4 regions of the Colwellia meonggei genome follow, and region 3 is predicted to be linked to each of the others. Evidence: predicted binding sites of a transcription regulator. Region 3 holds the regulator's gene; each other region holds the start of a gene.

Region 1 (3,219 bases), 170 kb from region 3:
CGTCGTATGTTGCAACAGGTCATCCGTCTCATCGATATTTAATGTTAACAATGTTAAAACTGGGTCAGATAGACAAATTATCGTCTGCAATAAAAGAATATGATGGTTTTTTTTCGCATGAAAGTGAAACCTTGAGTGATTTCGCCTCAAAGCTAACCGTTATTGGTGAATCTGATAATTCTCTTGCCTTATTAGAAAAGGCATTACAAATTCAGCCTGAAAATGTTCAAGCAAAAACTAGGCTAGGGATTCTTAAGTTATTACGCAACGATACTAGTGGCTTAGATGACCTAAAAAGAGCTAATGCTATCGAGTCAAATGATAGCGCGGCTAATTTTGCCTTAACAACAGCGTATTTAATTCAGAATAAGCCTAAAAAGGCAATGTCGACAATAAAAAGTTGGCTCGTAAAACAGCCAAATGACACTGCTGCTATGTTATTGAAAGCACAAATTTTACATGTGCAGAAAAAACATAATGATTCAATATCCCTTTTAGAAAAAATTGATAAAATTGAACCTGATCAGCCCAATGTATTGTACGAATTGGCGCAGCAGTATTTTATTATTCGCAACTATGAACAAGCAAATACCGTATTGTTAAAAGCTTTATCTGTAGAAGAGGATTCGAAACGAGTATATGAACTTCTGTTTAAATTGAGTATTAAGCTGAATGCAATAGATAGTTTTTTAAATGATTTAAGTAAAACAGCGGAAACAAAACCAAGTTTACAATGGCCTAGAGTTATACTCGCACAACAGGCACTTATTGAAAAAAAAGCTGAAGAAGCATTGCGGTGGCTTAACACAATCAAAGCAATTGATAATTTATCACCGGATTACTTTGTTACGGTATTGAATAGCTATTACTTACTTGGTAATAAAACTAAAATGAATGAAGAAGCGTTACGCTGGCAACAATTATCACCCAATGAACTTCAAAGCTATGCATTACAAATAGAGTTGCTTGAAAGATTTCGAGATTTTGAATTAGCTTTTGAAAAAACTCAAATAGCGAGACGTCAAAAAGAACTTAAAAACAACAAGTTCTTAATACTCAGAGAAGTGCGCTATGCCATTAACTTGGGCAAAATGGATGGTTTGGACACCTTAATAAGCAATATGCTTGAAGTTATGCCGAACAATGCTGAAGCGTTGCAATTATCGGGCATCAATGCGCTGATGAAAAAGCATTATTCAATAGCTAGAAAGAATCTTCAGGTTTCTAATAGAATTCAAAAGAATGCGAAAACAATGTTACTTCTGGCGAAAGCATATCGTGAAACTGATGGGGTTAGTTCTGCAATATCCTTTCTTGAGAAGGAGCCAAATTTTGTTCAATCTAATATTCCTTTACAAAACTACTTAGCAGAACTCTATATGGTTTCTCAGCCAGCTAAAGCAGAAAGTCAGTATCTCAAAATACTAACTCTACAATCCTCAAATATAATTGCGTTAAATAATTTGGCTGTTTTAAATACCGAAAAAGGTGATATTGATAAAGCAATTGAATTCGCAAAGCGTGCTCGAGATAAAGCTCCAGGACACCCAGACGTTCTTGATACACTAGGCGTAGCTCTACTTCATGCTAAAAAACATGGTGATGCGATAATTGTTTTGGAGCAAGCCTATGCACAGCGTAAATCGGCTGAAATCACCCGTCATTACGCTCAAGCATTAGCTTTAAGTAATAAAGGTGAAGATGCTGAGAATATACTTTCGCAATTAACAGATGATGAACGTAAGCAATTTGATATTGAGCTGAGTCAATTAAAAGCAATGTAATCTATTAGGTTTCAATTCCTTACATTGCTAATGTCAGATTTTTTTACATGTTATTTCGCTTGTATTTTTATGTTCAAATAATCCTCTTGTATTTAAGTTATACTTTTCATGTGGTTAGCGGTTTTTATGTTGACTTTAGTTGTTATAAATATTTTTACAGGTTAGTTGAGCTTTGTTAATTATCTTAAAAAAAATTCATAAAATCACCACCTTATATTGATGGCAAAGAATATGCATTTGAGTAATTGTTAGGTAGTTACACGCAGTTAAAGTAATTCCTCTTTATTTTAATGAATCAAAGATAGGTAACAACTAATGGATAACTTAACAAATTTAAAAAAACGGATAGGGGCAATCGCAGTTGCATTGTTTTATACCTTTGCTGCCAGTACTGCATTTGCTGGAGATATTGTAACCACCTGGGACTATAGTACTTGGGCTGAGTTTACTGACTCGGATTTCTCTGGTGGAACTGGCGATACTGATGCTTCACTTTACGAATTATCATGGGGTGCAGATGGTGGTGATTTTCAAGATACAGGTGTTGGTCCTGGCTCATCAAGAAGTGCAATAACAATTGGTGATGGCGTTGCAGGTGATGATCGATTCGGTGGCGGCGCTGTTGGTGGTTCAGTTAATACAATTATAGGTGGTGCTCCTGGTCCAGGACAGGTAGGGGTTGGTATCAGTGCCACACACTGGAATAATACTTTAAGTGGAAGCTTTGCCACGTTAACGGGTGGTACCCTTACAGACTACTTGACATTGGACGCTTTAGTGCCTGATACAGGTGGTGTTGAAGATGCTCCAACAATTGGTATTGATTTTAGATTTCAAGAAACTACAAATAACCCTGGAAGCGGCTTATGTTTAGATGGTAGCGATTCGAGCGATCATGTTGGTGGATGTCCTGATATATTTGGCTTTAATGGAGACTTAACCGTTGGCATTCCGTTTGTATACGACGGTAACCTATATGGGATCAATATTTTAGTTTTTGATAATATGGGAGTACCAGCACCGTTTGCAACATTAGACGCAGGTTATTGTGCAGCCTTAGGACTAGCTGAAGGTTGCTCTGGACTAGTTACTAGTGAGAAAGCACATACAACATTCCAGTTTGGATTTAATATTAGCCACGAGCGTGCTATCACCGTACCTGAACCAAGCTCTATATTTTTATTAGCAATTGCTATGATTGCTTTAGGTGCTAGAAAAGCTAAATTTAAAGTATAAGTTTAATTACTAATAATATGTAATGATTTATTAATGTAATGTGTAAGGTAGAGCCAGCAATTATGCTGGCTTTTTTTATCCCTGTGTTTATAGAATAGTTTTGATGAAAAATGGCGGTTATACTGACACCTAAGTAGTACTTACGTGAAATGATTAGGGAAGTTGGAATAATGAAAAGTTTACACATCTTGTTGTTGAT
Region 2 (3,219 bases), on a different contig from region 3:
GACTTATTTAATTTTTCATTTAAGAGTTGAGAAAATCTTGGGGAAGACATACTCAATCGCTTTGCAACTTGCGGCATCGTAATATTGGCATTTTTAAACAGCATTTGTTCCAACATTAGCAATTCCAGTTTTGCTAATTTCTGTTGAGCCTCGGCATTATCAATTTTATGTGCACCATATTTTGCCGTTTTAAATTTGAAAAAAATCAGCAAAGAGCTTAATAAAAATATAAAGCTAAATGAAAATGCTCCAACAATATATGAGGTGTAAGATGCAGTGAAATAAGCTAGCCATATCAAAATATTACCAAGCAACACACAAACTAATAATATTTCATCTTCCGCCAGTTTTTCTTTCTTTTTATCAAACAACGCTAGCAAATAGAGCCTTAATCGAAACAGACTTAATGCAATATAAAAGAACCAAGCAAAGTTAATAATTTTATAAAAACTGCTCCCCCACAACTCAGCATTAGCTGAATAAGGAAAGGCCAAGCCAATAAATACAACGAGTGTAAGCATTGTCGCTAAATGTGCTCGCCAACTAAATGCTTGGCCCGTTGCCCGAGAAAGTGTCGCCATTGCATAAAAATAAAGTAATGGCCCAATAAGAAAACAAGCAGATAAGCCTATCTGTAAAATCACTTTATCCATATCGGCATTAAAATAGAACAACACTGATTTAAAAATACGAATACTAATCATCAAAAGCATAAAAGCTAAAAACTGACGAGCAATTTGTTGTTTGCTTGAAATATAAACATAAGCTGACACGACAAAACCATTTAACGCGCCAAATGCACTAAACATCAGTAAAAGTTGGTTTTCTAACGACATATAATGATTATTCTTAAGGTGACAAACTCATGCTAAGTAATCTAACATAAGCTATAAATGAAGTTGTATTGATTGCTGATCTTTCTTGGTCATTTTGCTCACAACCAACATAAATGAATTATCCATCATCCGTTCAATTTCACCTTGTGGAATCGAGCCATCCAAAATGATTGTGTTCCATTGAGCCTTATTCATGTGATAACCAGGAATAACAGATGAAAAAATATCACGAAGCATAATAGCTTCGTCAGGGTCACACTTAAGATTGATACAATAATGCCCAGCCATTTTACCGTCAGTATCCTTCTCGCTACCCTTGCCCAATGACAACGTGGCAAACATCTTACTTTTCACACGAAATACTTTTACCTCATCGCCAAAAGGGTAGTACATTGAGGTTTCAACTTTACTGAGTAAATAGCTTTCAGCTTGTTTATGATCCATTTATTGCCCTAAACTCGCGATTAATTAAATATTACTTTACTCAAAAAATGCACATAAAAAAACCTAGCAAACTAGGTTTTATTTGAAATGGGGAAAGGTATTTTAGCTTCTTCGCTTAAACGCAAAGCCTATAAGGAAAAGTGAAAAAAGTAACAAACTATTTGGCTCCGGCACTTTAGTAAAAGCAGTATCAACTATACGAACTGCATCATCATTGCCATCAGCCCAGATCATAAATGCTGAGCCGATTAAATTATCAGGAGCAAAAAACACACCTTCATCATCAAAAATCAATGAAGCTTGTTGATCAAAAAATATATCCGTTGTTTCAATACTAGTTGGCGTTAAATAGGTAACAAGCGAGAAGTTTAAATCGTCATTGTCGTTAAGGTAATCAGCATAAAAACCCAATATATTAATTTCTTCTGAAAACGAAAATAATAAGCCTTCATCAAGATCATTCAAGTCACTAGATTGCCCACCATCAAGATGATGGCCATCTTGATCATTAGACTTAACACCTAAACCCGAACTGCCTTTATATACGCCATATGGCCCTGATAATAGCTGCCAATCTGTTAATACGTCTTGAGTACTATTAACATTGGTTGTCCAAGCACTGATAGTTAATGTAACGCCATTCTCTGTAAAGACAAACTGTTCAGCGACACCTTCATTGGTGCCATCAAAGTCGATTACGTTAATAATATTGGCAGATGATGACATTGATGATATCAGTAATAAAACACTAATAAACCTGGTTAACATGGATTCTCTCGTTATACGCTAAAATAAATTAATAAAGCTAACTAGCAGCTTAAAAAGATACTCAAAAGCAAAAAGCACACCAACAAAATAAACCATTGTTAATTATGACTTTTAGTGTTTTTCCCTATTAATTTTTAGCTAGATGTAAAGTTAGCCGACAAACATTGTTCATTTATCAACCAACCTTTACATCAACTCACTTAATCCATCTTACTAACGATAACTGACCAATGTTGGAATCGTTAAAATATTTTTGCCAAAGCGCTTCAAACCAATGTATATACTTAAAAAAACCAATAAAATTATCGCTAAAGTAATAGAAGCTGATAATGGTTCAGTGGTAAAAACTGCAACTTGGTAGCTAGCTGTAGCCGCTAAATACGCTAAGCTAAAGCTCCACAGCGCAGCGAAAACAGCCCAACGTGTACCAACCTCATTTTTTATTGCTCCCATTGCCGCTGCGCAAGGCGTATAAAGTAAAATAAAGAGTAAGTAACTAAAAGCTCCTATTTTACCAACAAATGCTGCCTGCATTATGGTAATTGTGGTTTCTTCAACACCCTGCTCTTGCGCGGCAATTTCGATGCTTGATACATCACCGATATCGGTTCCTAGTGGGTCGTCAGCTTCTATGCCTTGAAGGTTGTCAGATATACTTGTTAGCGCTTGTTGCCATAAATCAGCTAATGAGTCGGGTTCACTTGCTTCTTCTGATGCCGGTGAGTATAAGCTATTAAAGGTTGCAACTAACGCCTCTTTAGCAAATAAGCCGGTGATAATACCAACGCTTGCCTGCCAGTTATCTTCTTTTACTCCCATAGGCGCTAATAAAGGAGTAACAACTTGTGCGCTTTTACTCAGTAATGAGTCTTCACTATCGTGATGACCAAATTCACCATCTGTTCCTAATGAATTAAAGAAGTTAAGAATACATACCACCACCACAATGGTTTTCCCTGCACCTAAAACAAATGAACGAGTTCTTTGCCAAACACGCTTTAATAAAAATGACAATGTTGGCCATTCATACAAAGGTAATTCCATAATATTAATTGAATTACCGCCCATTAAAATGGTTTTCTTCAGCATTAAACCGGTAAAAAGTGCTGCCGCAATACCAATAAGATAAAGTAAAAATACAATATTTTGTCCGGAATCAGGAAAGAATGCT
Region 3 (3,219 bases):
TACAAACGCGAAAATCATTAACTGATGTTGAAAAAGAAGAAAAACTTGAACACTTATTAGAAGAGTTCAATATCGGTCATATTAAAGACAATTTAGGTATGAGCCTGTCAGGTGGTGAACGTCGTCGAGTAGAAATTGCGCGAGCATTAGCTGCTGATCCAAAATTTATCTTGTTGGATGAACCTTTTGCAGGTGTTGATCCAATTTCAGTAGGTGATATAAAAAAAATTATCCTACACTTAAAGGAACGTGGTATTGGTATTCTAATTACTGATCATAACGTGCGCGAAACATTAGACGTTTGTGAACATGCGTATATTGTTAGCCATGGTGAACTTATTGCAGAAGGTGATGCGGATCAAATTCTTGCAAATCAACACGTAAGAGATGTATACCTAGGTGAACAATTCACGCTATAGTGAAATCAGCTTTAGCAATAAAATAACATTGTGTTAAATAGTAACAGGGAAAAGAAAATCTAAATGCGTCCTACTCTGCAGCTCCGTATCGGGCAACAGCTAACCATGACCCCGCAATTGCAACAAGCAATTAAATTGTTGCAATTGTCGACATTAGACCTACAGCAAGAGATTCAGGAAGCGCTTGAAAGTAATCCACTGCTTGAAATGGATGAAAACCAAACTAATACTACCGAAAATACCCCTGATAATTTAGAAGAAGCATTTTCCGCAAGTGTCGGCGAAAGCACTGAAGTAGCGACGCCAGATGGCAGTGAAGACTCTACTCCTACTATCGATGAAATCAGTTCTGCTGAAGGTATGGCAAAAACTGATATCCCAGAAGAATTAAATAACGACACCACTTGGGACGATAATTTTAGTGCCGGTGCTAGCAGCGGCGCAGTAGGCCCAGCCTCAGAAGATTATACTTACCAAGGCGAAACTAAAGACTCAATTCAAGATCACTTACTTTGGCAAATGGAGCTTACACCGTTTACCGAAACCGACCAGGCTATTGCAACAGCGATTATTGAAGCTGTCGATGAAGCTGGTTACCTTACAGTATCAGCTGAAGAAATTTTAGAAAGTGTTGGCATTGAAGACGTAGAACTTGACGAAATTGAAGTGGTTTTAAAACGTATTAATGTTTTTGATCCTGTAGGTGTCGCGGCCCGCTCTATTCCGGAGTGTTTACTAATTCAATTAAACCAGTTCTCAAGCGATACACCTTGGTTAGAGGAAAGTAAATTAGCGGTAGGTAAATATATCGATTTACTTGGTAATCGCGACTATCGCCAATTAATGCGTAAATTACGCCTAAAAGAAGATCAATTACGTGAAGTTATTCGCTTAATTCAGACACTTGATCCACGCCCTGGTGATAGCGTTATTAAGAGTGAAGAGCAATACGTTATACCTGATGTGTCAGTTGAAAAGAAAAATGGTCGTTGGACCGTTGAACTAAATCCTGATACTGCACCTAAGCTTTCGGTAAACCAGCAATATGCCGCGATGTCACGTTCAATGAAATCATCTACTGACTCGCAATTTATTCGTTCAAACCTGCAGGAAGCTAAGTGGTTTATAAAAAGTCTCGAAAGCCGTAATGATACCCTATTAAAAGTGTCAAATTGTATCGTTCAACGCCAACAAGGATTTTTTGAACATGGCCCTGAAGCCATGCGTCCTATGGTATTGAACGATATTGCTGAAGCTGTTGATATGCATGAATCAACCATTTCGCGTGTTACCACACAAAAATATATGCACACGCCACGAGGCATTTTCGAATTAAAATATTTCTTTTCTAGCCATGTCAGTACTGAGAATGGTGGCGAGTGTTCATCAACTGCCATTCGTGAGTTAATTAAAAAGTTAGTTTCTGCAGAAGTACCGGCCAAGCCACTGAGCGATAGTAAAATGGCAGATATTCTTGCAGAACAAGGTATTAAAGTGGCGAGACGTACCATAGCTAAATATCGCGAGTCACTTTCGATACCACCATCGAATCAACGTAAAAGCCTATTGTAGGCTTGGTTTATTTACCCGAAAAAGAGGATTGAAGCATATGCAAATTAATCTTACCGGACACCATGTCGATGTTACCGATTCATTACGTGATTATGTTAATGGAAAATTTGAAAAACTAGAGCGACATTTTGATCATATCAATAATGTTCATGTCGTGTTAACGGTGGAAAAGCTTAATCAAATTGCCGAATCAACGGTGCATTTAAGTGGTAGTGAAGTACATGCCAAAGCCGAAAATAGTGATATGTACGCTTCAATCGATTCACTGATTGATAAACTTGACCGCCAAATATTAAAATATAAAGGCAAAATTAGTAAACACTAATATCCCCCTTCGCATTAGGTTTTTGAAGTAATTATGAAGTTGCAAGACATCTTGACACCGGACTGCACTATATGTGCAGCTCCGGGCTCCAGTAAAAAACGCATATTAGAATATTTAAGTAGCTTGGCCTCTGAAAAATTGCCTAATCACGATACTTTTCAATTGTTAGAGAGCTTGGTTAAGCGTGAAAAAATGGGCTCTACTGGAATTGGTAACGGAATTGCAATTCCTCACGGACGTTTAGATACTGCTGATAAGCCAATTGCGGTAGTTATTACTACAGAACAAGCGATAAACTTTGATGCCATAGATCATAGACCTGTCGATATTTTTATTGCGCTATTTGTTGCCGAAGCTGAGTGTCAAAATCATTTATGTACATTACAAAGCATCGCCGAGATATTTCGCGACAAACAGTTTTGTAAACAAGTTCGTAAATGTGAAAGTAACCAAGCACTTTTTGAATTAATCCAACAAGCGAGTTAATTACCAGTGAAATTAATCATTGTCAGTGGCCGTTCCGGCTCAGGTAAAAGTGTGGCACTTAGAGTCTTAGAAGATTTAGGCTATTATTGTGTTGATAACATTCCGGTTAATTTGTTGCCCGCATTAACCCATACTGTGATCAATGATTACGAGAATGTTGCCGTTAGCCTTGATGTTCGTAATTTACCCGCCGACCCGAATGATGTTCCAGAGATTATCGATTACCTGCCCAGCGCGGTTGAATTAAACTTACTCTATTTAGATGCTGATGATAGCGATCTCATTCGCCGGTTTAGTGAAACTCGACGTTTACACCCTTTAATTAAACAAAATATCGCCCTTGATCAAGCGATTGCACTGGAAAAGCAATTACTTGCACCAATTGCGACTCGCGCGCATTTATATATTAATACCAGC
Region 4 (3,219 bases), on a different contig from region 3:
CATACGACCGCGAGACTGTAAGTTGAATAGTGCATTGGTTAGTGCTTTACCAGTAGCATTTGCGATCATAACACCATTTAAGCGTTGACCAATATCGCCGCCTTTATGCGGGCCATATTGTAAGAATGTATGGTAAATCAAGCCTGAGCCTGAAGTTAATGTCATAAACTCAGTTTGGAAACCAATTAAACCACGACTTGGCATAATGAAATCCATACGAATACGGCCTTTACCGTCTGGTGCCATATCAGTAAGTTCTGCTTTGCGAACACCCATTTTTTCCATGATTGGACCTTGGTGCTGTTCTTCAACATCAATAGTCACAGTTTCATACGGTTCTTCTAACTGACCATCAACTTCACGCATAATTACTTCAGGGCGAGAAACCGCTAATTCGTAACCTTCACGACGCATGTTTTCAATTAAAATACCTAAATGAAGTTCACCACGACCTGATACTTTAAACTTATCAGGATCGTCTAATTGTTCTACACGTAGTGCTACGTTGTGTACTAGCTCTTTATCTAAGCGATCTTTGATGTTACGTGAAGTAACATACTTACCTTCCTGACCAGAAAATGGTGAAGTATTTACTTGGAAAGTCATGTTAATTGTTGGTTCATCAACTGACAGTGGTGGTAAAGCATCTACTTCGTTTGGACAACAAATAGTATCAGAAATCTTTAATTCACCTAAACCAGTAATGGCAATAATATCACCAGCATGAGCAATATCTGTTTCATTACGCTCTAAGCCTAAGTAACCGAATACTTTACCTACTTTACCGTTATGAAGTTTACCGTTAGCACCTTCAACCGTTACTTGCTGGTTTGGTTTAACGCTACCACGAGTAATACGACCAACACCAATAACACCTAAATAAGAGCTGTAATCAAGTTGAGAGATTTGCATTTGGAATGCGCCTTCCAAATCAGCATCCGGCACAGGTACTTGATCAACAATGGTTTGGAAAAGAGGTGTCATATCAGTACCTACTTCGCCTTCTTCCATTGAAGCCCAACCATTAATGGCTGAAGCATAAACAACTTGGAAATCCAACTGGTCATCAGTAGCACCTAAGTTATCAAACAAATCGAAAACTTGATCCATAACCCACTCTGGACGTGCACCAGGCTTGTCAATTTTGTTGATGACTACAATCGGCTTTAAGCCTTGAGCAAACGCTTTTTTAGTTACAAAACGCGTTTGAGGCATTGGGCCCTCTTGCGCGTCAACAATTAGTAGTACAGAGTCTACCATTGACATAACACGTTCTACTTCACCACCAAAGTCAGCATGGCCTGGAGTATCTACAATGTTTACACGGTAGTCGCCCCAGTTAATAGCAGTGTTTTTTGCTAAAATTGTGATACCGCGTTCTTTTTCGATATCATTTGAATCCATAACACGTTCTTCAAGACCATTTCTTGCGTCAAGCGTACCTGACTGATCTAATAACTTATCAACCAAGGTTGTTTTACCATGGTCAACGTGGGCGATGATGGCAACATTACGTAATTTATCTAACACGGGCGTTTTGCTCAATAGGGCTATAATTGGGCGCGTATTGTACAGGAGAAGTAGCAACAAATATACTGTCCTGAAGAAATATAAATTAATTCACATTAGGCCTTTAGTTTTAAACTAAAATAGTTCGAATACCCAAATTAGAGCATACGCACCACAATGCAACATAGACCGCACCAAATCGGTGCAATCCACATTAAATTAAAAAATTAAAACGATATATTTCAATAACTTTACTATTGGCACAATACTCGCTTATGCTCAGACAATAGAAAATGTATTTTTGAAATTTGAAGAACTAACGATACCGGAGACTATCAATGTCAAACGCAGTTTTAGATTTAATTAAAGAACATGACGTCAAGTTTGTTGATTTACGCTTTACTGACTCAAAAGGTAAAGAACAACACGTTTCAATTCCTCATCATCAAGTAAATGAAGACTTCTTTGAAGACGGTAAAATGTTTGACGGTTCTTCTATTGAAGGCTGGAAAGGTATTAATGAATCAGACATGGTGATGATGCCTGATGCCGATTCAGCTGTACTTGACCCATTTACTGAAGCTGTAACATTAAACATTCGTTGTGACATCGTTGAGCCAGCTACCATGCAAGGCTACAGCCGTGACCCTCGTTCAGTAGCTAAACGTGCTGAAGACTACATGCGTAGTACAGGCATTGCAGATACCGTATTAATTGGTCCAGAGCCAGAGTTCTTCGTATTTGATGATGTACGTTTCCACACAGATATGAGTGGTTCTTTCTATAAGATTGATGATAAAGAAGCAAAATGGAATTCAGGCACTTCTTATGAAGAAGGTAACACAGGCCATCGTCCTGGTGTTAAAGGCGGATACTTCCCAGTAGCACCAGTAGATTCTTCTCAAGACTTACGTTCAGCTATGTGTTTAGTAATGGAAGAAATGGGCTTAGTTGTTGAAGCACATCACCATGAAGTAGCGACTGCTGGTCAAAACGAAATTGCTTGTCGTTTTAATACTATGGTACTTAAAGCTGACGAAGTACAAATATACAAATATGTTGTTCATAATGTTGCACATGCATACGGCAAAACAGCGACTTTTATGCCAAAACCAATTGTAGGTGACAACGGTACTGGCATGCACGTTCACCAATCTCTTGCTAAAGATGGTGTTAACTTATTTGCTGGTGATAAATACGGCGGTTTATCAGAAACAGCACTTTACTATGTTGGTGGTATTATCAAGCACGCTAAAGCACTAAATGCTTTCACTAATGCTTCAACTAACTCATACAAACGTCTTGTTCCTGGTTTTGAAGCGCCGGTAATGCTTGCATATTCAGCTCGTAACCGTTCAGCATCTATTCGTATCCCAATCGTGCCAACACCAAAAGCAATGCGTATTGAAGTGCGTTTCCCTGATCCAACAGCAAACCCATACTTAGCTTTCTCAGCAATGCTAATGGCTGGCCTTGACGGCATCAAAAACAAAATCCATCCTGGCGATGCTATGGATAAAGATTTATACGACTTACCTGCGGAAGAAGCGTTAGCTATTCCACAAGTAGCAGCTTCATTAGAAGAAGCACTTGATGCATTAGAAAATGACATGGACTTCTTAACAGAAGGCGGTGTTATGGATAAAGATATGATCAATGCATATATTGGTCTGAAGCGTGAAGAAGTAGAATTATTAAACTCAACAACAC

Evidence for each region. The regulator sigma-54, encoded in region 3, starts transcription at its own class of promoters, with help from an activator protein. The targets are predictions, from matches to a motif close to GTTGGCACGNNNNTNGNNT.
Region 1: a site for sigma-54 is predicted at 2,003-2,021, ahead of AC27E9_RS02725 (THxN family PEP-CTERM protein). Genes of this name have one in related genera too.
Region 2: a site for sigma-54 is predicted at 2,114-2,132, ahead of AC27E9_RS15505 (PEP-CTERM sorting domain-containing protein). Genes of this name have one in related genera too.
Region 4: a site for sigma-54 is predicted at 1,766-1,784, ahead of glnA (glutamate--ammonia ligase). Genes of this name have one in related genera too.

What each region holds. Positions count from the first base shown of each region.
Region 1 is NZ_BAAJLZ010000001.1:596,612-599,830, forward strand. Features, by position in the region: gene prsT (XrtA/PEP-CTERM system TPR-repeat protein PrsT) at 1-1,784, shown strand, start outside; gene AC27E9_RS02725 (THxN family PEP-CTERM protein) at 2,100-3,020, shown strand; gene AC27E9_RS02730 (hypothetical protein) at 3,191-3,219, shown strand, end outside.
Region 2 is NZ_BAAJLZ010000007.1:42,551-45,769, forward strand. Features, by position in the region: gene AC27E9_RS15495 (helix-turn-helix domain-containing protein) at 1-836, opposite strand, end outside; gene AC27E9_RS15500 (MmcQ/YjbR family DNA-binding protein) at 888-1,280, opposite strand; gene AC27E9_RS15505 (PEP-CTERM sorting domain-containing protein) at 1,383-2,048, opposite strand; gene feoB (ferrous iron transport protein B) at 2,262-3,219, opposite strand, start outside.
Region 3 is NZ_BAAJLZ010000001.1:426,187-429,405, reverse strand. Features, by position in the region: gene lptB (LPS export ABC transporter ATP-binding protein) at 1-419, shown strand, start outside; gene AC27E9_RS01975 (RNA polymerase factor sigma-54) at 483-1,991, shown strand; gene hpf (ribosome hibernation promoting factor) at 2,029-2,316, shown strand; gene ptsN (PTS IIA-like nitrogen regulatory protein PtsN) at 2,350-2,802, shown strand; gene rapZ (RNase adapter RapZ) at 2,809-3,219, shown strand, end outside.
Region 4 is NZ_BAAJLZ010000009.1:4,518-7,736, reverse strand. Features, by position in the region: gene typA (translational GTPase TypA) at 1-1,530, opposite strand, end outside; gene glnA (glutamate--ammonia ligase) at 1,848-3,219, shown strand, end outside.